Linked DNA regions of Dinoroseobacter shibae DFL 12 = DSM 16493. The protein of the gene in region 2 interacts with the protein of the main gene of each other region in a pairwise test. Links are inferred from orthologs where the notes say so. Each region holds a gene or a part of one and is shown on either strand. Other genes may lie near its edges.

What was found.
Region 1: the proteins of ssb (region 2) and DSHI_RS09820 interact in binary tests that used the Escherichia coli proteins (3 or more experiments, as listed by UniProt). The link is inferred for Dinoroseobacter shibae DFL 12 = DSM 16493 from one-to-one orthologs.

Annotation. Positions count from the first base shown.
Region 1 is NC_009952.1:2,006,711-2,021,389, forward strand. Bases 5,452-8,403 are described here. They hold DSHI_RS09820 (primosomal protein N'), read right to left. Parts: upstream 8,044-8,403; coding sequence 5,860-8,043; downstream 5,452-5,859. Other genes in these bases: DSHI_RS09815 (ExeA family protein), read right to left, coding at 5,452-5,772; fsa (fructose-6-phosphate aldolase), read left to right, coding at 8,121-8,403. In the rest of the region: DSHI_RS09795 (ATP-binding protein), read left to right, coding at 1-636; DSHI_RS09800 (hypothetical protein), read right to left, coding at 608-826; DSHI_RS09805 (coiled-coil domain-containing protein), read left to right, coding at 1,237-2,406; DSHI_RS09810 (TAXI family TRAP transporter solute-binding subunit), read left to right, coding at 2,441-3,493; more of DSHI_RS09815, read right to left, coding at 3,523-5,451; more of fsa, read left to right, coding at 8,404-8,774; DSHI_RS09830 (DUF484 family protein), read left to right, coding at 8,832-9,539; DSHI_RS09835 (tyrosine recombinase XerC), read left to right, coding at 9,543-10,469; DSHI_RS09840 (DMT family transporter), read right to left, coding at 10,489-11,328; DSHI_RS09845 (DUF3253 domain-containing protein), read right to left, coding at 11,391-11,642; yghU (glutathione-dependent disulfide-bond oxidoreductase), read right to left, coding at 11,639-12,508; ileS (isoleucine--tRNA ligase), read right to left, coding at 12,608-14,679.
Region 2 is NC_009952.1:1,656,717-1,671,234, reverse strand. Bases 73-2,863 are described here. They hold ssb (single-stranded DNA-binding protein), read right to left. Parts: upstream 1,826-2,863; coding sequence 1,319-1,825; downstream 73-1,318. Other genes in these bases: DSHI_RS08160 (enoyl-CoA hydratase), read right to left, coding at 2,601-2,863; DSHI_RS08165 (lytic transglycosylase domain-containing protein), read left to right, coding at 1,986-2,594; DSHI_RS08175 (hypothetical protein), read left to right, coding at 73-1,269. Also shown: more of DSHI_RS08175, read left to right, coding at 13-72; more of DSHI_RS08160, read right to left, coding at 2,864-3,395; DSHI_RS08155 (PaaI family thioesterase), read left to right, coding at 3,452-3,874; rplM (50S ribosomal protein L13), read left to right, coding at 4,100-4,558; rpsI (30S ribosomal protein S9), read left to right, coding at 4,563-5,057; heme-degrading protein HmuQ, read left to right, coding at 5,204-5,515; DSHI_RS08135 (ABC transporter permease), read left to right, coding at 5,631-6,512; DSHI_RS08130 (ABC transporter permease), read left to right, coding at 6,509-7,315; DSHI_RS08125 (ABC transporter ATP-binding protein), read left to right, coding at 7,312-8,379; DSHI_RS08120 (TetR/AcrR family transcriptional regulator), read right to left, coding at 8,394-9,011; ppk2 (polyphosphate kinase 2), read right to left, coding at 9,004-9,873; DSHI_RS08110 (alpha/beta fold hydrolase), read right to left, coding at 9,955-10,827; homoserine O-acetyltransferase MetA, read right to left, coding at 10,892-11,809; DSHI_RS08100 (hypothetical protein), read right to left, coding at 11,845-12,717; DSHI_RS08095 (DMT family transporter), read right to left, coding at 12,755-13,663; DSHI_RS08090 (outer membrane protein transport protein), read right to left, coding at 13,763-14,518. UniProt on the Escherichia coli protein: Plays an important role in DNA replication, recombination and repair. Binds to ssDNA and to an array of partner proteins to recruit them to their sites of action during DNA metabolism. Acts as a sliding platform that migrates on DNA via reptation.

The DNA.
Region 1 (14,679 bases), 340 kb from region 2 along the record:
CGCACCATGATGCTGTCGGGGGTGAGCCACGATCTGCGCACGCCGCTGACCCGGATGCAGCTGGAACTGTCGATGCTGCCCCCCTCGCCCGAGGTCGCCGCGCTGGAACAGGACGTGCAGGACATGTCGCGGCTGCTGACCACGTTTCTGGATTTCGCCCGGGCCGATGCGCTGGAGGATGCGAGGCTGGTCAACCCGCTCGACCTGGTCGAGGGGATCGTGGATCAGTACAAACGCACGGGCGGCAAGGTCAGCTTCACGCGGCCGGCCCTGCCCGAAGGCGCCCCCGAGCCGCAGGTATCCCTGCGCCCAATGGCGCTGGAGCGCGCGCTCGACAACCTGGTCGGCAATGCCCTGCGCTACGGCACCCATGCGCAGGTCTCGGTGGATCTCTTCCAGGCTGCGGTGCGGTTCTCGGTCGAGGATGACGGCCCGGGCATCCCGCCCGATCAGCGCGGCCAGGCGCTCAAACCCTTCGCGCGGCTCGATGCCGCCCGTAATCAGAACGCCGGGACCGGCGTCGGGCTCGGGCTGGCCATTGCCGCGGATGTCGCGCGCAGCCACGGGGGCGCGCTGCGGCTGGGTGTTTCGGACAAGCTCGGCGGTCTCAAGGCCGATCTTTTGATTGCACGGTAAAGCGCGCGTTGCGCGCGAAAACCTCTGCGATCTGCGCCCGCACCGCGCCGCCGGTCATGGTCCTGAGGTGGCGATAGGCGTCCGCCTTGGCGCGCCGTTCTGTGCCGCCGCATAACTCCGCACCCGCGTGGTAGTAGCCCAGGCGCGACAGGTTCCGCAGCGCGAATGCGAGTGTTCTGAGAAACCTCATTTCCCCCTCCATCTCGTCCACCTGCAGAATGGTAGGGCAGATTGTCGCAGATTCCATCCGAATTGCGCCGAACATCGGGCGTGCGCGCAGCCGGTGTCGCGCATTCTGGCGATCCGGCTGACGGTGGCGCGTGGGGACGCGTGCGACAGCTTCGGCAAGGATCTGGCCCGTTTCACAAGGCGTTATGCGGCAACCCCCCGGGACGGGCTGACGCCCGAAGACCGAAATCCTTGCGTCGGGCGCGCAGCTGCGCCTAATCTGCTCTTGGTTAACAAACTGTTTACAAGTTGAGGAGTTACGCCCTGCTACGCCACGCGATTTTCGGAGCCGTGACCCTCGCCGCCATGACCACCATGGGTCCGGCACAAACACAGACGGGACCAACAGAGACCGCGTCGGAGGTGCAAGGCTTGTCGGAGCAAGCCGCGTCCTTTCGCCGGGTGATTGCGGGTCTGGAAGGCGAAATCGCCGATCTCGAAGCCGCGCGCAGCCTGGCGCAGCAGGATCTGTCCGCGCTGCAAGGCAATGCAGACGACCTGCGATCCACTCTGGCCGAGATGCAGGCGCAAGCGGCGGACGCCCGACAACAGCTCGCGGACCTGGACGCGCAGGCAGCTGTCGCAGAGGCCGCGCTGTCCGATTTGCGCGCGCAGACGAACGCAGACCGCGCCACCCATGAAGGCGTGCTGTCGGACCTGGCGACCACGGAAGCCGCGCAGGCCCAACTGGCTCGCGAACTGGCCGATCTGCGGGCGACCCGCGCCGAAATGGAAAGCGCAATCGCCGACGCCAACACCGAGCTCGACGCGATAAAGGCCGAGTATCTGGCCACGGCAAATCTCGTCATTGCGGCGCAGGCCCAGCTCGACACGCTCACGGCACAGGCCGATGCACAACAAGCCGCCGCGCGAACAGCTTCACAGGACTTGCAAAGCGCACAGGCGCGCGCGGCAGAGGTCAAGGAGGCGCTCGCTCAGGCCGCGGCGCGGGAACAAGCCGCTCTCGCCGCGGCGCAGGCGGCCGAAGCCACGGCGCAGGACGCAGAGGCCCGTGCTGCAGAAGCGGTGCGCGCGCACGACGCCGCGCAAGCCCGGCTCGCGACCCTGCAGGCCACGCTTGACCTGACCGAGGACCGCCTTGGCACGACGACCGCCGCCCTTGCAGAGCGCGAAGCCGAGGAAACCGCCGCCCGCGCCACCCTCCGACAACTGACCACGGAGACATCCGAAGCAGAACAAGCCTTGGCCACCCTGACCGCGGACATCGCCGAATTGCGCGCGGAACGTGCCGCCCTCGCGGCTGCGCCCGCGCCGGAGCCGGTCGCCCCGGCCCGGACAGAACCGCCGACCACGGGTTCGGCGAACGCGGTTCTCGCGCGCGGTACTCCGAAACCGGTACAACGGGTCAACCTGGCGGTGGCCCAGGCCCCCGGCCTGGAGGCCGCGAGCCCCCAGGATTTGCAACGCCTGCGGACCCTTCTGACGGACGGGGTCTGCACCCATGACGCGCTTATTAGCGTGTTCACCACCGTGAACCGGCAGACCCTGGTCTCGCTGGTGCGGGATCTCGGTCGCTGCTGAGGCGCCATCGCCCCGGGCTATAAAAGGACACATCATGAGTATTTTGAAACGTCGCCTCTTCCAGATCTTCCGCGCCGGTCTCGCCCTGCTGCTCGGCTCCGGCGCGGTCGCCGCCCAGGAGTTCGAAAAGAACATCCTCACGGGCGGCCCCACCGGCACCTATATCCAGATCGGCCGCGACATCTCCAACCTGGTGGACCAATGCGGACAGACCCTCAACGTGGTTGAAAGCGCGGGCTCGCTGGAAAATTTCCTCGGCGTGCGGCAGCGGCGCGCCACCCAGTTCGGCATCGTGCAGAGCGACGTGCTGGAATACCTCAAGACCTATTCCGCCAGCGACCAGAACATCGCGCGCGCCATCGCCGGGGTACGCATCGCCTTCCCGCTCTACAACGAGGAGGTCCACCTGCTGGCCACGCGGGACATCACGACGCCTGCGGACCTCGCAGGCAAGCGCGTGGCCATCGGGGTTCGGGACAGCGGCACCTTCCTGACCGCGTCGCTCTTTCTCGACCTTCTCGAAGTTGACGCCGGAGAACTGCTGACCATCGGGCCGGACGCGGCCATGGCGCAACTCCTCGCGGGCGAGATCGACGCGTTCTTCTACGTCGCGGGGGCCCCAACGCGGCTGTTCTCGGAAACCGAGATCGATGCCAACCGGTTCCACCTCGTGCCGGTCGATGACCCCTTGCTGGAGGCGGTCTACCTGCCTTCCGAAATCCCCGCCGGAACCTATGCCTTCCAGGCCGAGCCGGTGCCCGTGGTCGCGGTCAAGGCGGTGCTGATGACTTACGAATACATCCCGCAGCGCAACGCCTATCACCGGGCGAGTTGCACCGCGGTGTCGGATGTCTCCAACCTCATCCTGAACGGGTTCGCCGAGTTGCAGGCCAGCGGCCATCCGAAATGGCAGCAGGTGGATCTCAACGACATCCCCCCCGGATGGGATGTCTCCTCCTGCGTCAATGACGGTCTGGTGGCGACATACCAGCCCAACTGCACCCGGGCGCGCCCCGCCATGACCTCACCCGAAAGCGCGGCCAACGAAGCTTACCGGAACCGGATCTGCGCGGTCATCGGCTGCTGAGCGAAACCGGGCCGCGCGCCGGGACCGGTCTAATCCCCTGCCCCGGCGATGGGCTGCCACGCGGTCTCGGCCCCCCCGTCGGTCCGCACCCGCCATTGCGCCGTACCCTCCGGGACAGAAACGGCAACCGCGCTCAGGCGGGTCTCGGCAAAGGCGATGGCCGTGCCGTCGGTATCAGCGAGCTCCAGAATGAAATGCGCGCCCACGCCCTGCCAGACAAACTCGCCCGGCGCACCAGCCACCACCGCGGACCCCAGTGGCACCACGCTTTGCACGGCGGGCACCACATCGGCAGCGCGGCTGTCCTCGGCCAGAATGCGCGCGGGCTCCTCGGCAACCGCGTACCAGCGCGCCGCCATATCCGGTGCGAACGGCACCCCGTCCCCGGTCTCGTAAAGCTGCGCCAGAAAGGATGCCGCGCGGGTGTGCCCCCGCAGGGCCGCGCGCGAGTAGTTCACGGCAACCTCGGCAGGGTCGTCGCTCTCCAGCGCGGCGAGAAAGAAGGTCGTTGCCTCCGCTGCATCCAGCTTTTGCGGCTGCAGGCGCACCGGATCGGGCGCCTTCGGGTCCGGCATCGTGTTCGACACGGTCTGCGCCGCCGCGAAGGCATCGTCGGCGATCTTCTCGCTGACCGCCAGGGTCGCCAGCGCCGCCTCCGCGGCCTCAGCCTCGGATTGTAACCGGGCGAGCCGGGCCTGCTCTGCGTCGATCTGCGTGCGCATGACGTCAAGCTCCGCGTCGGTCTCCATCCGAACGGACTGCGCCTCGGACACCGCCTCCTCCACGGTCGCAAGCTCGCGTGTCCGCGCATCCAGCCGCGCAGCGATCTCGGCCAGCTCCGCCTCCGCGGAGGCAGCGGCGTCCTGCAAGGCCTGCAGCCTCTGTTCCGCCTCCGCGACAGCGGCCTGCGCCTCCGCGGCTTCGGCACTTGTCCCCGCATCCCGCGCCAGATCCTGCGCGATCCAGGTGGCGTCAGGAGCCGGCAACACCTCGCCACTGCGCGGGTCCTCACCCGTGACGGCGCCGTCTCTCAAGACCGGGAACACATCCAGACTGTAGAGGATAGCCGCGCCGCCCACCAAGGCCGCCGCGACCAGCGCCCCCGTGACCACGCGCCGGGAACTGACCGGCCGCACCTCCGCTCCGACCTTGGACGGCAGCGCTCCGGCCCCGGGCGCTTCCGGCATCGACGCCTCAGGCAACGCCGCCGCCTGGTCCGGGCGCGCGGCCGCGGGCTTGCGCGGCGCGGCGGACCTCTGGGTGCTGGTCTTCAGGGTCTCGATCAGCGCGCGTTCCAGCCGCATGCCTTGCGAGGCACTGACCTCGATCTCCGGCCCGCCCCGGCCCTTGGGCGCTTGCGCTGGACGCGCGGACGACGGTCCACCGGCACGGCCCGTCGCAGCCTGCGCCTCGGGCGCGCGCGGCGGTTTCGCCACTGCCCCTGCTGCCCCGGGAAAGCTCATCGCACCGCTTGCCAGCGAGACATCGCGCAGAATCTCGCGCACGAGATCCGCCTCGATGACGCGTTTGTCTTCCTGCGCCGCCGTGAGCAGGACCAGATCACACGCCTTGTTGATAAGCCGCGGAACACCCTCGGCGTGGCGGTGGATCACCGCGACAGCCTCCGGGGTGAACAGATCAGGCCCCACATGACCCGCCCGCGCCAGCCTACCGGAGACATAGGCAGCGGCCTCGTCCTTGGACACCGGCCGCAGCCTGAGCGGCGGGCGCAGCTCCGCCTCGAACGGCTCCAGCGCCGGGGACGCCAGGCGCGCCTCCAGCGCCCCCAGCCCCACCAGCAGCAGCCGACAGCGCACGGCGCCCTCCGTATCCCGCACCAATGACAGCAGCGCGCTCGCCGCCGCGTCCGACAGGGATTGCGCCTCGTCCACGATCAGCACGGTGGCGCAGCCCCCATCCGTCCCATCGGCCAGAAGCGCCTCGAGACGGGCGCGCGCCGCCTCGGCAGAGCCGTCGAGGGCCTGCCCCTCGAGGCTGCGCAGGGCATGCGCGATCGCCTCCTCCGCCGTGTTCAGCTGGACGGAGATCAACCCGACACGCCCCCCCTGCTCGGCGATCAGGCGCTCCTGCAGGGCATGGGCCAGCGTGCTCTTGCCCAGACCGATATCGCCCAACAGGATCGACACCGGCGGCGCCTCCGGGCGCGTGTCCAGAACCGCATCGAGAACCGACTGGTGCTGTGCGGACCAGATCAGGAACGCCGGGTCCGGCGAGGTCGCAAACGGGCGCTTGCGCAGGTTGAAATGCTCCAGATACATGACCGATTGTCGCCAATTCCCCCCAGCTCTTTAACATCATTCGCTTTTTTTCGGGCTGTGTAAACAACCGCCCCCGGCGCGACCGGCTCAGAAGAAGCTCTGCGGGTCGATGTCCACCGCCAGGCGCAGGTTCGGCCCGGTCTTGACCTGTCCCACCCAGCGCGCCAACGCATCCTGCAACGCCACCCCTTTTGGGGCCGTCACCAGCAGCCTCACCCGGTGCCGGCCGCGAATGCGCGCGATGGGCGCCGGTGCGGGGCCGTAGACCGTCGCCCCCACCGCCGAGAGCGGCGCGTGGTTGCGCGCCAGCGCATTGCCCAGGTCGAACACCTCCTGCAAGTCAGGGGAACTCAGGATGATCCCCGCCATCCGGCCATAGGGCGGCATCCCCGCCGCATGACGCTCACCGGCCTCGGCGCGCCAGAACGCCTCTTCGTCGCCGGTCAGGATCGCGCGGATCACCGGGTGGTCCGGCTGGTAGGTCTGCAACAGCGCCTCGCCCCGCTTTTCCGCCCGCCCGGCGCGCCCCGCCACCTGCCGCATCAGCTGGAATGTCCGCTCCGCCGCGCGCAGGTCCGAGCCCTGCAGCCCGAGATCGGCGTCGATCACCCCGACCAGCGTCAGCAGCGGGAAATTGTGCCCCTTGGCCACCAGCTGCGTGCCGATGATGATGTCCGCCGCCCCCTCGGCGATCTCGACGATCTGGGCCTTGAGCGCGCGCGCCGAGCCGAACAGGTCCGACGACAGCACCGCGATCCGGGCGTCGGGAAACGCCTCCGCCGCTTCCTCGGCGAGCCGCTCCACACCCGGGCCGACCGCCGCCAGCTTGCCCTCGGCCTCGCAGGACGGGCAGGCTTCGGGGATGGCACGGGTCGCGCCGCACTGGTGGCACATCAGCCGCTTCTGAAACCGGTGCTCCACCATGCGCGCGTCGCAGGTCTCGCAGCCGATCTGGTGCCCACAGGCCCGGCACAAGGTGACGGGCGCATAGCCGCGCCGGTTCAGGAACAGCAGCGATTGCTCCCCCGCCTCCAGCCGTGCAGTGACCGCACGTTTCAGGCTGGGCGACAGCCACCGCCCGAAGGGCACCTCTTCGGCGCGCATGTCGATCGCGGCCATCTCGGGCAGCTCCGCCGCCCCGAAACGCGCTCCCAGATCGACGCGCAGGTACTTGCCCGCCTCCGCATTGGCCCAGGATTCCAGGCTCGGCGTGGCCGAGGCCAGCACCACCTGCGCCGAGGCCAGCGAGGCGCGCAACACCGCCATGTCGCGGGCGTTGTAAAGCACGCCCTCCTCCTGCTTGTAGGAGGTGTCGTGTTCCTCATCGACCACGATCAGGCCCAGATCCTGAAACGGCAGAAACAGGGCCGAACGCGCGCCCACCACGAACCGCGCGCCGCCCTCGGCCACCATCCGCCAGCAGCGCCGCCGCTCGGTCATGGTCACGCCCGAATGCCACTCGGCGGGCCGCGCGCCGAACCGCGCCTCCACCCGCGTCAGGAACTCCGCGCTCAGCGCGATCTCCGGCAGCAGCACCAACGCCTGCCGCCCCTTGGCCAGACAGGCCGCGACCGCCTCCAGGTAGACCTCGGTCTTGCCCGACCCGGTCACCCCCTTGAGCAGCGTGGTGCCGTAAGCCTCCGCCTCGATCCCGTGGAGAAGATGCCCCGCCGCGGCCTCCTGCTCGGGGGTCAGCGGCTTGCCGGGCCGCGCGGGGTCCAGCGGCGGATAGGGCAGGTCGCGGGGTGTGTCCTGCTCGTGGATCGCACCGGCGGCCACCAGCCCCTTGATCACCGAGGCACTGACGCCCGCGGCCTCGACCAGCTCGGCTTGCGTGACCGGCGCACCGCCATAGGCGGCCAGCGCGTCCATCACCCGCATCCGCGCCTCGGTCATGCGCGCAGGCTCCCCCTCGCCCGCCACCAGCACCTTGCGCATCGACGGTGCGTCGCCCAGCCCCGGCGCGCGCGTGGCCAGCCGCAGCATCGCCGGCATCGGCGTCAGGGTGTAGCGCGCCGCCCGGGTCAGGAACGCGCGCATCTCGTCGCGCATGGGCGGGGTGTCCAGCACCCGCAGCACGCGGCGCAGCTTGGCCGGGTCCCAGTCGCCCTGCCCCGGCCCCCAGACCACGCCGACGACCTTGCGCGGGCCCAGCGGCACCTCGACGAAATCGCCCTGCACGCAGCCCCCCTCCGGGGCCTTGTAGTCCAGCGTCCGGTCCAGCGGCTGCGTGGTCAGAACCGCCACAAGATCGCCCGCCTCAAACCGCACGCCGCCCCCCTTTCGCGCATCCCGCACCTGCGTTATGAGAGCGGTAACACAACCGCAAGCCCGAGGGACCCGAGCACATGAAGTTTTTCGTCGATACCGCAGATGTGGCCGCCATTGCCGAACTCAATGACCTCGGGATGGTGGACGGGGTGACCACGAACCCGTCGCTGATCCTGAAATCCGGCCGCGACATCACCGAAGTCACCAAGGAGATCTGCGAGCTGGTCGATGGACCCGTCAGCGCCGAAGTGGTCGCCACCCAGGCCGACGCCATGATCGCCGAGGGCCGCAAGCTGGCCGAGATCGCCGAGAACATCACCGTCAAGCTGCCGCTGACCTGGGACGGGCTGAAGGCCTGCAAGACGCTCACGGACGAGGGCAAGATGGTCAACGTCACCCTTTGCTTCTCGGCCAACCAGGCGCTGCTGGCGGCCAAGGCGGGTGCGAGCTTCATCTCGCCCTTCATCGGGCGGCTCGACGATCTGAACGTCGACGGGATGGAACTGATCGAAGACATCCGCACGATCTACGACAATTACGGCTACGAGACCGAGATCCTCGCCGCCTCGATCCGCACGGTCAACCACATGAAGGAGGCCGCCCTGATTGGCGCCGACGTCGCCACCGCCCCGCCGGGCGTGATCAAGCAGATGGCGAACCACGTGCTGACCGACAAGGGACTGGCGGCTTTCCTGTCCGATTGGGAAAAGACTGGTCAGAAGATTCTCTAATCGTGTAACCTGCGGTCCATAACAGCCAGAGCAGGCTATAAAGAGGATCGCAGGCCCATGACAGACCCCGCGCTGAAGCGCCATGATCTCAAGGAACGGATCATGGCCGAACCGGACGTGATCCTGGAGGATCCCGACCTGATGCGGGCGCTTCTGTCGGCGGACGCGCAGCGGATGGGCGACAATATCGTCGATCTGCGCGGGCTCGCCATGGACCGGCTGCAAGCCCGGCTGGGCCGGCTCGAGGACACCCATCGTAGCGTGATCGCGGCGGCCTACGAGAACCTCGCCGGCACCAACCAGGTCCACCGCGCGGTGCTCAGCCTGCTGGAGCCCCATGATTTCGCGGCCTTCATGCACAATCTCGGGGGCGAGGTCGCGTCGCTGTTGCAGGTGGACGCGATCCGGCTGGTGCTGGAGACCGACGAGGCCACGCCCGACCCCGCGCTCGCTGCTCTCGACGAGGTGCTGAGCATCGTGCCCCGGGGCCGGATCGACACGCTGATCGGCACCCCCAACGGCCTGCCCGCGCGCAAGGTGACGCTGCAGGCGGTGCAGAAACACACCGCCCCGATCTATGGCGAGGCCGCGCCCTATATCGCGTCCGAGGCGCTTCTGCGGCTGGAGTTCGGCGAGGCCCGCCTGCCCGGCCTCATGGCCCTGGGGGCCGAAGACGCCAGCCAGTTCACCCCGAACCAGGGCACCGACCTTCTGTCCTTCTTCGCCAAGGTCGTCGAACGCGCCATCCTGCGCTGGATCGTCTGAGCCGTGGCGCACGCAGCCCTCAGCCCGGCCTGCGCGGACCAGCTGGAGACCTGGCTGACCCATCTGCGCGCGCTGGACGACTCACCGGCCAGCACGCTCAGCGCCTATCAACGCGACGTGGCCGGGTTCCTGGGGTTTCTCGCGCGCCATGACGGCGGGCTGGCCAGCCCCGCGCGGCTGCGCAGGATCACCCAGTCCGACATGCGCGCCTGGATGGCGGCGGAGCGGCGGCGCGGGCTCGGCGCGCGCTCGCTGGCCCGCGCGCTCTCGGCGGTGAAGTCGTTTTTCCGCTGGGTGGGCGAACGCGACGGGTTCGAACCCACCGCGGTGCTGGCTGCGCGCAGCCCGAAATACCAGCGCAAGCTGCCCCGCCCCCTGGCCGAGGACGCAGCCCTCGAGATGATCGCCCAGGTGGAGCTGCAAGCCGCCGACAGCTGGATCGCCGCCCGCGACGTGGCGGTGGTCACCCTGCTCTATGGCTGCGGGCTGCGAATCTCCGAGGCGCTGGGGCTCACCGGGGCCGCCGCGCCCCTGCCCGAGGTGCTGACCATCCGCGGCAAGGGCGACAAGGAACGGATCGTGCCGGTCCTGCCCGCCGCCCGCACCGCTGTCGACACCTATCTGCGCCTCTCCCCCCATCCGCTGGAAAAGGACGGGCCGCTCTTTCGCGGCAAACGTGGCGGGCAGCTGAACCCGCGTGTGATCGCCAAGGTGATGGAACAGGCCCGGATGCAGCTCGGCCTGCCCTCGAGTGCCACGCCCCACGCCATGCGCCATTCCTTCGCCACGCACCTTCTGGCCGCGGGCGGCGATCTGCGCGCGATCCAGGAATTGCTGGGCCATGCCTCGCTCTCGACCACCCAGGCCTATACGGCGGTGGACGCCACCCGGCTGCTGGAGGTCTACAACGCCGCCCATCCCAAGGCCTGAGCCCCGCTCGCCCGGTGTCTCAGACCCGCATCAGCACCACGCCGGTCACGATCAGCCCGGCCGCCAGCAGCTTCATCCGGTCCATCCGCTCGCCGAAGACCAGCCAACCGATCAGCACCGCGAACAGGATCGAGGTCTCGCGCAGCGCCGCGACCAATGCGATGGGCGCCCGGGTCATTCCCCAGACCGCGATCGCATAGGCCCCGTAAGAGGCCAGCGCCGCCACCCCGCCCTTCAGCCAGTCCTGCCGCCCCGGCCCCGCCAGCAGCGACCGGCCCCGCAACGCCAGCACCACGGGGGCGAAAAACACCGCGTCCAGCACGAAAAGCCACGCGACATACCCCACCGCATCCCCGGAGACCCGCGCGCCCATCCCGTCCACAAGGGAATACCCCGCCGTGGCCAGGGCCGATCCCAGCGCGAAAGGCAAGAGCGCGCGGTTCTCGCCAAGGCTGAAGATGCCCCGCGCCATCAGCAGGATCCCGCATCCCAGCACCACGACCGCCGCCGCCTCGAGGCCGGTGATCACATCGCTCAGCGCGACAGCCCCGATCCCCAGCACCAGCACCGGCGCCGCGCCGCGTGCGATTGGATAAACCCGGCTCAGATCCCCCCGCTCATAGGCAGAGGCCAGCGCCAGCTTGTAGAGGCTGTGAAACACCCCCGAGGCCAGCAGCCAGCCCCAGACCTCCGGGCCTGGCAGGGGACGCGTCAGGGCAATCGCCAGCCCCAAGCCGCCTTGCACCAGCGTCATGATCAGCATCACGGCGATCTTGTCGCCGCCGGTCTTGATCACCGCATTCCACGCCGCGTGCAGGAAGGCGGCGACCAGAACGGCAAGAAAGACATCGAGGGGCATGGGGGGATCCGGACCGGGTGACGGACCCTGCTAGCACGCAGGCCCGCGCCCGCAAAGCGGTCTCAGCCGCGCGGCAGGCCCAGCCGGATCGGTCCCCGGGCGGTTGCCGGATCGACCGGACGCCCGCGCTGGAAGCCCTGCAGATGCCCCTCGGCCTGCAGCCGCGCGGCCTCTGCCCGGATCTCGGGCATCAACGCGCGCCAGTCGGCGGCAAGACCGCGCGCGACCTCCGACGGGCAGAAGGTCTTGCCCGGCCCGCGCCGCGCCGCCAGCGCCAGCAGGGCCGCCCGGATATCGGCGCGGCCCGGGCTCACCCGGCGGCGGCGCGCTTGTCCTCGGTCATGGTGTCGAAATCCGCCGCCGAATGCCGCTCATGCAGCTGCATCGCCGGGTCCCCGAAGGTGCGGTTGACCATCCGCCCCCGCTGCACCGCCGGGCGCGCATCGATCCGCTGAGCCCAGTCCAGCACATGGGTATAGCTGGTCACATCCAGGAACTCCGCCGCCTCGTAAAGCCGCCCCAGCACCAGCTGCCCGTACCAGGCCCAGATCGCCATGTCCGCGATGGTATAGACCCCGCCGGCCATCCAGTCGCGCTCCGCCAGATGCCGGTCCAGCACGTCGAGCTGGCGCTTGGTCTCCATGGCGAAGCGGTTGATCGGATATTCCATCTTCTCCGGCGCATAGGCATAGAAATGCCCGAACCCGCCGCCGAGGTAAGGCGCGCTGCCCATCTGCCAGAACAGCCATGAGAGCATCTCCGCCCGCGCCTCGGGCCCGGTCAGAAACGCGCCGAACTTCTCCGCCAGATGCAGCAGGATCGCACCGGATTCGAACACCCGCACGGGTGTCTCCCCGGTCCGGTCCATCAACGCCGGGATCTTGGAATTCGGATTGACCTCGACAAAACCCGACCCGAACTGGTCGCCATCGTTGATCCGGATGAGCCAGGCGTCATATTCCGCCCCCGTGTGCCCCGCGGCGAGCAATTCCTCCAGCAGCACGGTCACCTTCACCCCGTTCGGCGTCGCCAGGGAATAAAGCTGCAAGCCATGCTCCCCCACGGGCAACGCCTTGTCATGGGTCGGCCCCGCGACCGGACGGTTGATGCTGGCGAACTTGCCACCGGACTCGGTCTCCCAGGTCCAGACGGCGGGCGGGGTATAGGTGGGTTCAGTCATGTTCAGGGCCTTCTCTCTCTGCGGGCGAATGTAGCGCCCAAACCGCTTCGGCCCACTCCCCTGCAGGAGCGGGCCATCGGCTGTGGCAGTTCCTCGCGCCTAGGCGTCCAACGCGTCGTTGCAACGCGCGCAGGTGCCCGGATGGGCATGGGTGCCCACATCGGGCAGGATCTTCCAGCAGCGCTGGCATTTCTCCCCCTCGGCGCGGGCAAAGACCATGCCGACCCCGGGCACATCCGGCAGGGTGAAGGCCCCCTCGGGCACCGGATCGGTGGACACCGTCAGCTGCGAGACGATGCAGGTATCGGCAAAAAGCTCCGGATCGATCATCCCAGCCACATGGGCCGGCACATGGACGGTCGGCGCCGCCTCCAGCGAAGCGCCAATGGTCTTGGCCTGCCGTTCCAGCTCCAGCCCGCCAGTCACCACCCGGCGCACGCCCCGGATCACCTCCCAGCGGCCCACGGCCTCCGGGTGGCGCCAGTCCGGGCGCGGCGCGGGGAAGTCCTGCAGGTGGATCGAGCTGTCGGGCCCGGGGAACCGCTCCAGCCAGACCTCCTCACAGGTGAACACAAGGATCGGCGCGAGCCAGGCGGTGAGCCGGTGGAAGATCGCATCCATCACCGTCAGCGCCGCGCGCCGCCGCAGGCTGTCGGGCTTATCACAATAGAGCGCATCCTTGCGAATGTCGAAATACTGCGCCGAGAGGGTCACCGTCGCGAAGTGGAAGACCGACTGGAACACCCCCTGGAAATCATAGGCCGCGTAGCCCGCGCGCACCCGCTCGTCGAGGTCGGCCATCATGTGCAGGATCACCCGCTCCATCTCCGGCATCTGCTCGGGCGCCACCCGGTCGGCCTCTTCGAACGCGCTCAGCGCCCCCAGAAGGTAGCGCATGGTGTTGCGCAGCCGCCGGTAGCTGTCGGCGACGTTCTTGAGGATCTCGTCCCCGATCCGCAGGTCGACCGTGTAATCCGACTGCGCCACCCAGAGCCGCAGGATGTCCGCGCCGTATTGCTGCACGACCTTCTCGGGCGCGACGGTGTTGCCGACGGATTTGGACATCTTGTTGCCCTTGGCATCCAGGGTGAAGCCGTGGGTCAGCACCCCGCGATAGGGCGCGCGCCCCATGGTCCCGCAGGCCTGCAGCATCGAGGAATGGAACCAGCCGCGATGCTGGTCCGTCCCTTCGAGGTAGAGATCGGCCAGACCGTCCTCGGACCCGTCTTCGCGGTCGCGCAGCACGAAGGCATGGGTGGATCCTGAATCGAACCACACATCCAGGATGTCGAAGACCTGCTCATAGGCCTCCGGGTCATGCTCGTTGCCCAGGAACCGTGCCTTGGCGCCCTCGGCATACCAGGAATCCGCGCCTTCATTTTCGAACGCCTCGACGATCCGTGCATTCACCGCCGGATCGCGAAGAAGATAATCGGGATCAGCAGGTTGCGCACCCTTCTTCACAAAGCAGGTGAGCGGCACACCCCAGGCCCGCTGACGGCTGAGCACCCAGTCGGGCCGTGCCTCGATCATCGAATAGAGCCGGTTGCGCCCGGTCTGCGGCGTCCAGGTCACCAGCTGGTCAATCGAGGTCAGCGCGCGCTGGCGGATCGTCTCGCCATAGGTGTCGTTGCCGTCGCCCACGGGCTTGTCGATGGCCGCGAACCATTGCGGGCGGTTGAGCCGGATCACCGGCGCCTTGGAGCGCCAGGAATGCGCGTCCGAGATCGTGATCCGCTGGCGCGCCAGCAACCGGTCCAGCTCCACCAGCTTGGCGATCACCGCCTTGTTGGCCCCGCCGGGCTTGCCGTTGGGCTTGAGGATGCATTCGCCGCCGAAGAACGGCAGATCGGCGCGATAACTGCTGTCATCCAGCACGTTATAGGTCATCGGCAACCCGTGCTTGACTCCGATGGCGTAGTCGTCATCGCCATGGCTGGGCGCGGTATGCACGAAGCCGGTCCCGGCATCGTCGGTCACATGGTCCCCGGCCAGAAGCGGCACGTCGAAATCCCACTCGCCCCCGGCCCCCTCGGCCCCGGCGAAGGGATGGGCACAGGTCACGCGGCTCAACTCCCCGGCGGTGACATCGCGCCGCCGGGTGAACCCTTCGACCCGCGCCTGGGTCAGCGCGGCCTCGGCCAGCGCGTCGGCCATGATGTAGGTATCGC
Region 2 (14,518 bases):
CAGGGCTTTGAGATGCAATCTCTCGTTTCGCATTGGTTGGGTTTTTGGGGCTGGGAGGCACGGGCGATCACCGTGTCCCGAATGCAGGACAAGATCGTCGAGACCCCGGACGGCGCCTTCCATGTAGTTCTGAATGCAGGGCGTTTTTCCGGGCTGACACTGTTCACGAGCGTGGATAACGGAGGTACCTGGGACAGAAGTTTTCAATTTGAAAACAGTGATCTATTCTCGACCGCTCATCTGGATTTGCTCGAAGATGGCAGAACGCTGACAGTCTCCTATCAGGGAGCCAACCGCGAGGTTTTCTACCAGACCCTGAGCTATGACGCCCACCTTGCGAACTGGTCGGCGCTGACCGCTCCGGTCACGGTATTCGAGGCGGGTCAATCCGCACGGGTCAGCTTGCCGAACCATGTCATGGGGGTGGACGGGCTTCTTTATACCTTGGCTGTAGGAGACGCCTTCTTCGTACCGGAGATCAATATCGCAATGTCCGCCGATGAAGGTATGACCTGGGAGACCAGCGATATTCAGCTCTTTGGTAATCTTCTGGTTTCGGTCCGGGGGATATCCACCCCGGATGTGACTGGCGCGATCGTGGCAACAGATAACAGTCTCGCCTGGTACGACGCGACAGATCCCGACGCCCCACTCGTCGAGATTTCCGAGAACGGCTCCTTTGCGGTTCTGGCGAGCCATTACAGCCTGACGGTCGTTGAAGACGACATCTACCTCGCCAATATCACGACCGAGGATCTGCCCCAGGTCGAGCTATTTGTGTTTGAGGGTGCGACCCGGGCCTGGCGCGAGTTGGAGGTTCAGAACACCTTTGCCGCCGAGGCCTATGTGCAGATCAGCAGCAATCCGCAGGGCCATCTCTACCTGACATTCGACGATTTTGGCGACTCGACGCTTCGGGTTCTCGAAAGCCTCGATGGCGGCCTTACCTGGGAAATCGAGGCGGAGATCGAAGTAGAGGACCGGGTTTTTCCCGCGCTGACACGCATGGCTGCGCCGGAATACTTCACCGAAGACCTGGTGGTGTTCCAGATGGTCCAACCCCGGGAGGGCTCCGATTTCTATGGTGTAAGCGCGGTAACGGTCGACGTCGACGCGGACGGCAGCGTGCTCTTGGAGGGCCTGCGCCCGGCACGCGAACCCGTACGCGACCACATGTCCACGTCGCCACATCCCTGGGTGCCGGGGGAGCATTTGGATGGCGTCGGTTCTCTTTTTGAACGCAGTGTCGCAGAGGACACCCTGCTCTGAGCGCAGGGCACCCGGCGTCAGGTCTCCTTTCGCCGGGCAGCAATCCCGATCAGAACGGGATCTCGTCGTCGAGATCGTTATGGCGCCCGCCTCCCGCAGGCGCGTTGCCGCTGTCGCCGCCGAACCGGTCATCGCTGTATCCGCCGCCGCCGGACTGGTCCGAGACGTAGCCGCCACCACCGCCCATGCCACCGCCGCCGCCGTCGCGACCGTCCAGCATGGTCAGTTCGGACTTGTAGGGGCGCAGAACGACCTCGGTGGAGTAACGGTCCTGGCCAGACTGGTCCTGCCATTTCCGGGTTTCCAACTGGCCCTCGATATAAACCTTGGAGCCTTTGCGCAGATACTGTTCTGCCACCCGCGCGAGCGGTTCCGAGAAGATCGCGACGGAGTGCCACTCTGTCTTCTCGCGCCGCTCGCCGGTGTTGCGATCCTTCCAGTTCTCGGAGGTGGCAATGCGCAGATTGCACACCTTGCCGCCATTCTGGAACGTGCGCACTTCCGGGTCGCGCCCGAGATTTCCGACCAAAATGACCTTGTTGACCGAACCTGCCATTGCTGTCTCCCCGCGAATCCCGCGTCTTGTCTCACTGTTTCTGTGGCGAGGTTACACCATCGCCAAACCGTAAAGGAAAGGTCAATGCGCGTCTTGCACCGGGCGGCTTGGCGTTTTTTATCTCAAGCTCTATAACCTCGGGATACCAGGGGAGACAGTGATGACGCCACCATCTCGCGCGAAGGCGCTTGCGACGTTCTGCTTGTCGGCGACCGTGGCTCTTGTCCCGATCGGTCAGGCTCTCGCGGACACCACGCGGTCGACCAATTCACGCGCCTCCCTGTTTTCCTCGCAGACATCGGTCCTCGATCGGCGCGGGGCGACGCAGTATTCGCATTCGGCGCGTCTGCAGCCCCGGTCAATCTCCCGTGACGGCGAGATCCCCTCCTATCGTGGCAGCTATCGGGGGCCCTATCTGGACATGGCGCGCAACGCGGCGCGTCGGCATGGCATCCCCGAGGACCTGTTCCTGCGCCTTGTCCAGCAGGAGAGCGGCTTCAACCCCAAGGCGGTGTCGCACAAGGGGGCCATCGGGCTGGCGCAACTGATGCCGGGCACGGCGCGCATGCTGGGCGTGAACCCCCATGATCCGCAACAGAATCTCGAAGGCGGTGCGCGCTATCTGCGGACGCAATACCTGCGGTTTCGCAACTGGCGCTTGGCTCTGGCCGCCTACAACGCGGGCCCCGAGGCTGTCGCACGCCACAACGGCGTGCCCCCCTTCGAAGAGACGCGCAACTATGTGCGGCGCATCCTCGGCACGCTCTGAGCGGCGCTAGCCGTCCGACCAGTTCGGCGGGCGTTTATCAAGAAATGCGGCGATCCCTTCCTCGGTGTCGCGCAACGCCATGTTCTTCACCATGACATTCCCTGTAAACGCATACGCGTCGGCGAGGCTCATCTGTGACTGCTCGTAAAAGGCCCTTTTGCCGATGGCGACCACGGCCCCGCGCTTCTCGGCCACTTTGGTGGCAAGCGCGTTTGTCTCCGCCTCCAGATCTTCGGTTGGCACCACCCGATTGACCAAGCCGAGAGCCTGCGCCTTCTGCGCCTCGATCATCTCGCCGGTCGTCAACAACTCAAAGGCCTGCTTGCGCGGAATGTTGCGGCTGAGCGCCACCATCGGGGTCGAACAGAACAGCCCGATATTCACACCGTTCACCCCAAATCGCGCCCCCTCGGCGGCAACGGCCATATCGGCGGTGGCCACCAATTGGCACCCCGCCGCCGTGGCGATGCCGTGGACCTGGGCGATTACCGGCTGGGGCAGAGCTTGCAGTCCCATCATCATGCGCGCGCATCGATCGAAGAGATCCTTGAAGGCCGCGGCCCCACCATCCTCGGACTGCCGCGCGGCCGTCATCTCCTTGAGATCATGGCCCGCGCAGAACGCCCGTCCGGCCCCGCGCAGCACGACCACCCGAGTGGTGCGGTCCTCGGCCAGTGTGTCGATCTGTGCCTGCAGCGCAGCCAGCATCGCGTCCGACAACACGTTCAGGCTCTGCGGTGCATTCAGCGTCAGCGTTGCGATCCCGTCCGCATCGCTGCGTAAAAGAAGATCCTCGGCCATCTTGTCCTCCCGTTCATTTGGCGCGACCTTACGGGGCAAAAGGGCAGGGGGACAAGATGAGCGTCAAGATGGATGGACCCGCGCTGGAAGGGTTTCTGCAAGAGGCCTTTCCGCAAGTCGCCGAGGATTTCCGCATCGAAGAGGTCGCAGCAGAGCAAATGCGCGTGCGCCTCGTGATAACCGAGAAACATCTGCGCCCCGGCGGGACCGTGTCGGGTCCCTCGATGTTCGCACTGGCGGACGTCGCGCTTTACCTGATGGTGCTGGCGCGGCTTGGGCCCGTCGCTTTGGCGGTGACCACCAACTGCAACATCGACTTCATGCGAAAGCCGGCGGCGGGAAAGGACCTGATTGGCGAGGCGCGCCTGCTCAAGCTCGGGCGCAGCCTTGCGGTGGGCGATGTGCTGATCCGCTCGGAAGGCTCCAAGGCTGTCGTGGCGCGGGCTTCGCTGACCTATTCGATTCCGCCTTCGAACTGAAAACCCGCACGACCGGTCGCCTGAAATCCAACCAACGAGCGGTCTGGCGGCCTCTTTCGGTTCCAAATATCGACAATTATGTGGGGTAAATAGATACCTTATTTGCAGTCCATTGTTTTGCAACACAAAATCCCGCAAGAGCGCTCTTGACGCGACCGTCAGAACCCTTAGAACCGCGGCATCCAACCGGGCCCAGCCCGGCAACCGTTCTGATAGGGCGCGACTATGAAAACCTTTACCGCAAAACCGGCGGATATCGAGAAGAAGTGGATCCTGATCGACGCCGAAGGCATCGTTCTTGGCCGCCTCGCCTCGATCGTCGCCACCCGTCTGCGTGGCAAGCACAAAGCCACCTTCACCCCGCATATGGACATGGGTGACAACGTCATCGTCATCAATGCGGACAAGATCCAGCTGACTGGCAACAAGCGCAACAAGCCGAACTACTGGCATACGGGCTACCCGGGCGGGATCAAGTCCCGCACCACGGGCCAGATCCTCGAAGGCAAGTTCCCCGAGCGTGTTGTCACTCAGGCCGTCAAGCGCATGCTGCCCGGCGGTCCGCTCTCGCGCCAGCAGATGACCAATCTGCGCGTCTATGCCGGCGCCGAGCATCCGCATGAGGCACAGAGCCCCGAAGTGCTGGATCTCGCGTCCAAGAACCCCAAGAACACCCGGAGCTGAGTAGATGGCTGAAGAGATCAAATCCTTCGACGACCTGAGTGCCGTCGCTGAGGGCTCCGTCGCCGAGGCGACCCCCGAAACCACCATCTCGCGCGAACCTGTCCGCGACGACCTGGGCCGGTCCTATGCGACTGGTAAGCGGAAGGACGCGGTTGCCCGTGTCTGGATTCGTCCGGGCTCCGGCAAGATCACCGTGAACGGCAAGTCCATGGACACCTATTTCGCGCGCCCGGTGCTGCAGATGATCCTGCGCCAGCCGTTCCAGGTCGCCGGGGTCGAGGACCAGTTCGATGTCACCGCCACGGTCAAGGGCGGTGGGCTGTCGGGTCAGGCCGGTGCCGTGCGGCACGGTGTATCCAAGGCGCTGCAGCTCTATGAGCCCTCCCTGCGTGGCGCGCTCAAGGCGGCGGGTTTCCTGACACGCGACAGCCGCGTGGTGGAGCGGAAGAAATACGGCAAGGCCAAGGCCCGGAAGAGCTTCCAGTTCTCCAAGCGCTGAGTTCCGATTGCATTCGAGCTTGCGAAGGGCGTGCCGGTGGCGCGCCCTTTTCGCTGCTCGCCCCTTGACCCTGCACGGGGCATCCGGTTCTCTCGCCGCGCCAGCCGTCGCTCGCAGACTCGCACAGCAATTATGGAGTTTAGCCGATGTTTCTCACCATGAACCGTTTTCGTGTCAAAGCCGGTCAGGAAGACACGTTCGAAGATGTCTGGAAGTCCCGCGACAGCCACCTGAAAACCGTGGATGGTTTCGTATCCTTCCACCTCATGAAGGGCGAAGAGAGCGATGGTGTCCGCCTCTATGCGTCGCACACCCTGTGGCGCGATCGGGCAGCGTTCGAAGGCTGGACCAAATCCGAAGCTTTCCGCATGGCTCACAAGGGCGCGAAATCCAGTGCGGACATGTATGACGGACCCCCGGTGCTGGAGGTCTTCGACAGCGTACAGGAGCTGAGCTGAGCGCGCGGCCCGACCCCGCCAGCGCGCTTCAGAGCGCTTCAGGCGGCATCGTCACTTTCCACTTGTTACCCCTGCGGCAACTCCGCATCCTTATGAACGGGGGGGAGTGGGTGCGATGACAACACGAAACACGACAGCGCGGCGCAGTGAGGCCATGCAAGGCTACGTCATGGTCAGCCCGCCGCTGATCTTTACGATTCTGCTGCTTGCCGTTCCCCTCGTTGCAATTCTGGTGCTCAGTTTCTGGACCCAGAACTTCATGGAGTTCGATCGCAGCTTCACCTTGGCGAACTACCGGGAAGCGGTCACAGACCCGATCTATGGCACGCTGATGGGCCGGTCCCTGTGGATCGCCGGGATGGTGACTGTGGTGACCGTGGTGCTGGCCTTTCCCATCGCCTATTTCGTGTCCTTCCACGTCCCGCAGAACCGTAAGGCGCTATGGATTTTTCTGATCACGGTCCCGTTCTGGACCTCCTACCTGCTCCGCGTGTTCCTTTGGAAGGTAATCCTCGGCTTCAACGGAGTTCTCAACTCTGGTCTGCAAGGGCTTGGTATCATTGAGGAGCCACTGACTTTCCTGCTCTATAACGCCAATGCGGTCGTGATCACGCTTGCCCACGCTTACGCGCCCTTCACGATCCTGCCGATCTACGTGGCGCTCGAGAAAATCGACCGCTCCCTGCTGGAGGCCGCGCGCGACCTGGGCGAGAGCGCCTGGGGCGCGTTTTGCCGGATCACGCTGCCCCTAGCCATGCCCGGGATCGTGGCCGCGACCCTGATTGTGTTCATTCCGGTGATCGGCGACTACGTTACACCCCGGCTTGTTGGGGGGCCTGACGGTCTGATGATCGCCAACATGATCCAGACCCAGTTCCTGCGTCTGAACGATGCGCCCATGGGCGCGGCCCTCGCGGTTTCTGCCATGACCATCGTCAGCGCCATCGCCCTGCTTGTGGTGTTTGTGACCCGCAACATCGGGCGGGCCCCCAAATGAGCCGCCGGGTGTTGTGGACCTATGCGGTGGTGTATTTGGTTTTCCTCTACCTGCCGGTGGCCTTGCTGCCGATTTTCGCTTTCAACGACAGCACAATCATCGCCTTTCCACTCAGTGGTTTCACTATAAGCTGGTTCGTGGAACTGACCCAGATCCCGGCGTTGCATGACGCGGTGCGCAACTCGCTGATCATCGCGCTGTCGACGGCCGTGTTTTCCACGGCGCTCGGAGTGTTTGCGTCGCGTGCGGCCACGCGGTTCGAGTTTCCGGGCAAGGCGGGGATCATGGGGTTCATTATGATCCCGCTGGTGCTGCCCGAGATTATTGTCGCGGTTTCATTGCTGGTGGTGTTGCTGCAAATGGGCCTCAACCTGTCGCTTTGGGCGGTTATCCTCGGGCATACCCTGATCTGCACACCGTTCTGCATCGCCATCCTGTCAAGCAGCTTCAGCGGCCTCGACAGGTCGCTCGAAGAAGCCGCCATCGATTTGGGCGAGACGCGTCTCAGCGCGTTCCGGCTCATCATTTTGCCGCTGGTGGCCCCCGGCATCGTCGCCTCGCTTCTCATCTCGTTCACCATTTCACTGGACGAGTTCATCATTGCCTTTTTCCTGACCGGCACCGACCCGACCTTGCCGGTCTATATCTGGAGCCAGCTACGCTTCCCGCAGAAGCTGCCTGTGATCATGGCGCTGGGAACGATCCTCATTCTGCTGTCTCTCGTTCTGATCATCACCGCCGAAGCCTTCCGCCGACGCGGCTTGCGCAAGAGCGGCCAGACCGACACCGGAGGGTTCTTGTGACCGCACCCCTGATCCGCATCCAGAACGTCCAGAAATACTACGGCAGCTATCACGCTCTGCGAGATGTCTCGGTCGATATCGGCGCGGGGGAGTTTTTTTCACTGCTGGGCCCGTCCGGCTGCGGAAAGACGACCCTGTTGCGCACCATCGCCGGTTTCGAGGAATTCGAGAGTGGCACACTCACCCTCGGCGGCGTGGACATGGTGGGGGTGCCCGCCAACAAGCGGCCCACCAACATGGTGTTCCAAAGTTATGCGATTTTCCCGCATCTCAGCGTCGGCGACAACGTGGGCTTCGGCTTGAGGCGACGCACCGACCTGACCGGGGAGGCGCGCGCCAGTCTCGTCGCCGACGCCCTGCACATGGTGGGTTTGAAGGGCTATGGCGCGCGCGCGGCCCATGCACTCTCCGGTGGGCAACGGCAGCGTGTGGCGCTCGCGCGGGCGCTGGTGCTGAAACCCAAGGTCCTGCTGCTGGACGAACCGCTATCGGCCCTCGACAAGAAGATGCGCGAGCAGATGCAGACCGAGCTGCGGCGGCTGCAGCGCCATGTCGGCATCACCTTCATCCTGGTGACCCACGACCAGGAGGAAGCCTTGACCATGTCGGACCGGATCGCGGTGATGTTCGAGGGACGCATCGCGCAGCTCGCCCCCCCCCAGACGCTTTATGCGCAACCCGCAAGCCGGGCGGTGGCCGAATTCATCGGTACGATGTCCTTCCTGCCCGCGGAGATCAGCGGCGATCGGGCTGATGTCGCCGGTCTCGGCACGGTGCCGGTGACGGCGGATCAATGTGCTGAGGGCGCCACGGGGACCTGCGTGGCGGGCGTGCGCCCCGAAGGCATGGCGCTCGATTTCGACGAGACCGGGCAGGGCACCCCGGGCGAGGTCGTCGAGCGGGAGTATTTCGGGGACATGACCAGCTACCATGTCCGCCTCGACGGGACCGATCGCCTGGTTGAGATCGCCATGAAGAACGGGCCCGGCATTCCCGTGCTCGATCCCGGCGCGCGCACCCGGGTCCAATGGTCGCCCGAGGCACTGCGCTATTTCGCAGCCTGATTGCCCAGCCCCGCTCAGTCGTCCGGCGCGATCAGTCCCAGCCCGCGCAAGTAGATCCCGATCCCGGTTTCCAGAAGATCCTCTGGCGGGAAAGGGGCTTTGGACCCCGGCGCGCCACGGGCGAAAAGTTCCACAACCCCGTGGCTCATGGCCCAGATATGCGCCGAGAACATCGAAGCCGGCGGGCGCTTGTCCTCGGGGATATGCTTGGACAGTTCCTCCGCCGCGCGCTCCAGAACCTGCCGAGACCGGGCCGAGGCGGTGGCCAGCTCCGGTGTTGCCTGGTTCGAAATCCCGCTCTCGAACATCGCCATGTAGTGCCCGGGATGCTTGCGTGCAAAAGCGAGATAGGCCCGACCCGTCGCCTCGAAGGCCGCCAACGCCGAGGGCTGTCCGGCGTTGAACGCATACTCCATAAGGTCCGCGAAAATGGAATGCCCTTGCACGGCGATTTCGATGATCAACTCGTCCCGGCCGGAGAAATGGCGATAGACCGCTGCCGGGGTCACGCCGGCATTCTTGGCTGCCTCGGACAGGGTGAATCCGGTCGGCCCCTTCTCCTCGATCAGCTTGAGGGCGGCATCGACGAGCGCCGCACGCAAATTGCCATGGTGATAGCCGCGTTTAGGCATCCCAGATGTCCGGGCCTCCGCTGACCTGCGGGTCGAGGGCAGAAACAAGCTGTGTCTTCTTGCCGGTATAATCCAGACCCGAGAGGATTTGACGGATCGCGGCAAGACGCGCACGCCGCTTGTCATCGCTGCGAATGATCGTCCATGGCGCGACCTTGGTGTGACTTCGGGTCAGAGTCTCGGAAATCGCACCCGTATAGGCATCCCATTTCTTCAACCCCTCCACGTCGATCCAGCTCAGCTTCCATTGCTTGAGCGGATCCTTCTCGCGTCTCAGGAAACGGCGCAGCTGTTCGGCGCGTCCGACGTTGAGCCAGAATTTGACCAGGTGAATTCCCTCATCCACCAGCATTGCTTCGAACTCCGGCAGCTGGCGAAAGAACGCCTCCCGTTCGGAGGGCGCGCAGAACTCGAAGACATGCTCCACCACGCCGCGGTTATACCAGCTGCGGTCGAACAAGGTGATCTCACCGCCCGCGGGCAATTGTCTGATATAGCGCTGAAAGTACCATTCCGATGCTTCGCGGTCCGTGGGCTTGGAGAGGGCCACCACCCGCGTCGTACGCGGGTTGAGATTGGCGCGCACGCGCTTGATCGTGCCGCCTTTTCCGGCCGCATCGCGCCCCTCGAACAGCACGCAGACCCGCGCGCCGCTCTCCTTGACCCAGGACTGCAGCTTGACCAGTTCGATCTGCAGCGCCCTCAGGGTGTCCTCGTAGTCGTCCTTGTCCATGCGCGTCGCGTAGGGGTAGGTCGGTGACAGGATCTCGCCCTTCTTGGCACCGGCCAGTGCCGCCTGGACATCCGGCGGCGCATCATGGGTCGCAAAATGGGAAATGGCACCATCGAAGGGCAGGGACATCGGGGCGGTCCTCGTCTCAGGGGCGCGCAGGTCCGAAGGGCGCCGGTCACGGTCGTTCGGGCAGTATGGCGATTGCGCGGCTCAGCGCAATCCGGAGGCGCGTGCCGCCCGCGCCACTGCCGCGACGACTGCCTCCTGTTCGGCGTGATGCGGCATGTGGCCCCGACCTTCCAGCAGCACGAGGTTGCCATTGGGCAGGATTCGCGACATCGGGATCGCGTGCACCGTTTCGGGCACGACCTTGTCGGCGGTCCCGTGCAGGATCTCGACCGGCAAGGTCAGCCCCGGATATTTCTGAGACATGACCTGAATATGAGGCTTCAAGCCATGGACCTGGCGTGCATTCGTGTGGACCTGCGCAGGCCGCAGGGTCAGATCGACGCCGACATAGTCGATATACCCTGTCGGCAGCGGGTCGGGATTGAACAGCGATTGCGCGAAATCGGGCGCCCGGCTGCGCGGCACGAGAGCTACCAGCAACGGCACCAGCGTGGCGCCCCCCAGATCACTTGATGCAATGCTGTACCAAGGACCCAGGCCTCCGGGCCAGGGCATCGTCGCACCGCCCAGGGTCACGACGCCCGCGGCCTGGTCCGGTCGTTCCAGCGCCCAGGCCATGGCAACGGACCCGCCGAAGCTGTGCCCTAAGATGATCGCCCGATCCACGCCGCGCGCGTCCAGCGCCTTGGCCAGATGGCGCGCCTGCTCCTGCGGACTTTCGCCGCGGTCATGCAGGCGATCGGAATAGCCCAAGCCGGGCCGATCAAACGCCAGCGTACGGAACCCCGCCTCGTTGAGATACCCGGTCAGATCGAAGGTCAGGTCGCGCAGATTGCCCGACGCGCCGTGCAGCAGCACGACCGCAGGCCCGCGTCCGGCCTCGGCCACATGCACGGTCTTGCCATCCACCTGGATCAGGTCGCCAAGCGGCGGGGTTCTGTCAGAACGTGTCACGGTGTCCTTACCGGTCGCAGCGCAGGCCGTCAGTCCCGCCAAAGCGGTCACTCCGATGGCTGCCTTAAGTACCGATCTTCTCGAGGTCATATTCGGTGGTCTGGTATATCTCGTTCAACCAGTTGCCATATAGCAGATGCGCATGCGATCTCCACCGATTGAGCGGTGCGCGAGCGGGGTCGTCGTCGGGATAGTAATTCGTGGGAACGTTGATCGGCGTGCCGTTCTCCACATCCCGGTCGTATTCTTCCTTGAGCGTGCCGGTGTCATACTCGAAATGGTTGAAGATATAGAGCGCGCGGTGCCCGGGGTCCTCGACCAGGCACGGACCAACCTCGGGCGAGCCCAGGAGTGTGGTCAAACCGGGTACCGCGTCGATCTCCGATTGTTTCATCTCGGTCCAGCGGCTCACGGGAATGACGCAATCGTCCGAAAACCCGCGCAGGTAGGGGGAGGCGGGTGCAAGGTTGCGGTGCCGGAAGCAGCCGAACGCCTTGGCGGGGAGGATGTGCTTCTGCACTCCGTGGAAATGGTTGATCATCGCCATCCCGCCCCAGCAAACGCCGAAGGTCGCGTGTACATTGGTCTGGGTCCAGGCGAAGACCTCGCGCAGCTCGTCCCAGTAGGTCACATCCGCGAACTCCAGATGTTCGATGGGGGCGCCGGTGATGATCAGCCCGTCAAACTTGCGGTCTCGGACCTCGGCGAACGGGCGATAGAACGCCTCCATATGCGCGGCTGAGGTGTGTTTGGACTGATGCTCGGTCATCCGGATCAGGGTCAGGTCGATCTGCAAGGGCGTGGCGCCGATCAGCCGGGCGAACTGGGTCTCGGTTTGGATCTTCTTGGGCATCAGATTGAGAAGCCCGATCTGCAGGGGCCGGATGTCCTGGCGATCCGCGCGCCCCTGGCCCATGACCATCACTCCTTCGGAGGACAGCACATCGAAGGCAGGCAGGGTCTCGGGGATCTTGATCGGCATGAGAGGGGTCCGGCTTGTCGCGTGGAGGTGTGGACTTAGGCGCTTGAGCTCCGATTGCCAAGGGCGTCCGCGATCAGTGCCTCGAAATCCGCGGCATCGCGCATCCGGGCGATATCATCGGCTTCCACCGTGACGCCCCAGTTCTGCGCCATGGCCGCATAGCGCGGCTGACGGTGCGCGAGCGCCTGGGCATAGGTCCAGCGGATGAAGGCGTCCGGGTCTACCGCCTCGGGGGCCATACGGTTCTGGGCCAGATACTCCGCCCACACCCGGTCGAGGAACTCCGGTTGGTAGGCCATCGGCTTCGGGTCCCGGTCGAAACGGCGGATCAGTTCCTCGGTATGGGCCGCGTCGCCCTTGATCCAGACCAGCAGCGTCACAGCCGACAGATCGCGCAGCAGTGGATCCTCGGGGTCCTCGGCGTCCACCCATTCGCAGATCGACCCGCCGCTGTCGCACACGAAATGTGGATAGCCATAGAGTGCCTTGGCGCGGTCGATGAAATGTGCGGTGTCCTGCAACGCGGCGATCTCGGCGCGCCGGAATTGCGCCTGCCTGAGGCGGTATTCGTCGATCGGCACCCCTCCCAGCGCGGGATTGCCGGGCTTGCCGAGATAGGTGGAGACCGGTGAGAGGTTCTCCAGCGTGATGTTGGACCCGATATAGATCGAATCCGACATCAGCAGGTCCCGCAGGAAGGGCACCTGCATGGCCTCGCGCTTGAAATTGTCCACGATGTGCTCGCCCATATACCGGGTGCCGATCCGGTAATCGACGGAGTAATGGAACCAGTTTCCGGACTCGCGCAGCCGGTTGGACACGAAAGTCTTGCCAAGACCGGACATGCCGAACAACAAAACGTGTTTTTCCGGCGCGGAGGCCCAGGCAGCGGGCGTGTCATAGAGCATTGGCGGGCCTCCGTCGCGGGCGATCAAGTGCCCGGGTTCAACCGGAAAGCAGCCGCCGGGTCAAGCGTCCGTCCAGCACGATCAGCCCCAGCGCCAGCAACCCGAAGCCGAGGAACGCATACCCCGGCAGCGCCTCGCCGCGCACCAACGCTCCCAGTGTGATCGCCACCGGGGCCACCAGAAGGGTACAGAGCATCAGGTTGCCCGATCCCGCCGCGGCCAGCACCCGGTAATAGAGCAGATAGGCAAAGGCCGTCGCCACCAGCGCATAGTATCCCACGGCCAGCATCGCGGTACCGGAAGGCAGGGCCGTGGGCACCCCGTCGAACATCAGCGCTCCGGGGATCATCACCAGGCTGGATGCGGTCAGCATGCCGGCTGCCGCCACTTCAGGCGCCAGCCCCTTGAGATGCATGCGCGCCCAGGCCCCTGCAAACGCGTAAGACACCGTCCCGGCAATAACCGCGAGTTGCGCCAATGATTGCAAATCGAAATGCCGGAAGTTGTGCAAACCGATGGCCGTGGCCACCCCGAGAAATCCGAGGGCGACGCCAAGCCCCCGGTTCAGGGTCAGGCGCTCATCGGCGAAGACCAGGGCCGCCACCACCACCCCGAAAACCGCCGTGGCCGCATTCAGGATCGAGGTCAGCCCGGTCTCGATATGAAGCTGCCCCCAGGCCATGAGCGAGAACGGCAAGACGTTGTTCAGAAGGCCCATGACCAGGAACGCGCCCCAAAGACGCAGGTCCCGCGGCACGGCCGTTCCGCGCCACAGGATCACCGCCCACAATAGCAAGGCCGCGATGCCCACCCGGTAGGCGACCGAGGTCACGAGAGGAATTTCGTCCAAAGCGATCCGGATCGACAGGAAGCTGCCGCCCCAGATCAGTGAAAGCAGGCCCAACTCGGCCCAGGCGCGTAGCGAAAGAGATTTCTGTATCGTCATGGAGCGCATCTACCGTCAAACAATCACCTCCGCGATCCGAAACCTGCGCAAAGAAAAACCCCGCCGAAACCGGCGGGGCGTGACACAGATTCAGCGGGATCAGAAGTAGTAGCCGATCCGGAAGCCGTAGCTGACAGAGGTGTTGTCCCGGAAGTCCGAGACCGGCGTTCCCGGCGGTCCGTTGGGCGCCTGGGACAGGGCATCACCAAGCCAGCCGTATTCGACACCGCCGGTGATCTTGATGTTGTCCCGGCTGTAGGTCACCCCGAGCGATATGGCGTCGCGACCGTCGATCGGTCCTAAGTTTCCGAAAATATCGCCGCTGTCGGGTTCGTGGATATAGGTGATCGCTCCGGCCCAATTCTCGTTGAAACGTCGCCCAACGCCGATCCTATAAGTGATCGTGTCGCTTTCGTAGGCGGCAAGGGCATAGTCTTGGCCGAGCGATGCGATCCCAGCGGCGTAGACCGGCGGATCGATCTCGAACTCGCTCCAATCGACCCAGCGGATCGAGCCGAAGAGCAGCGTGTTTGCCGCGATTCCGGTTTGCGCCTCGAGATGCACCGACTGCGGGATTGTCGTCTTGAACCCGTCGTCCAGAACGGCAGGCCCGCCCGGGGTCAGGAAGCTCTCGGAAGATTCAAAATTATGGTCGATGGCCGAGTTATAGGTCAGCGCCACCCGCAGACCAATCTCGGGACGTTCATAGGCCGCACCGACCATATAGCCGAACTCGCGGTCGTTGTTGGTCGTCAACTCGTAGCCCGGGATCGTGGGCAGAGCGACGAAGCCCTCCACCTGTTGGGCGCGCAGGCCGCCATAGACGCTGAACCCACCGTCGAACTTGTAGCGCAG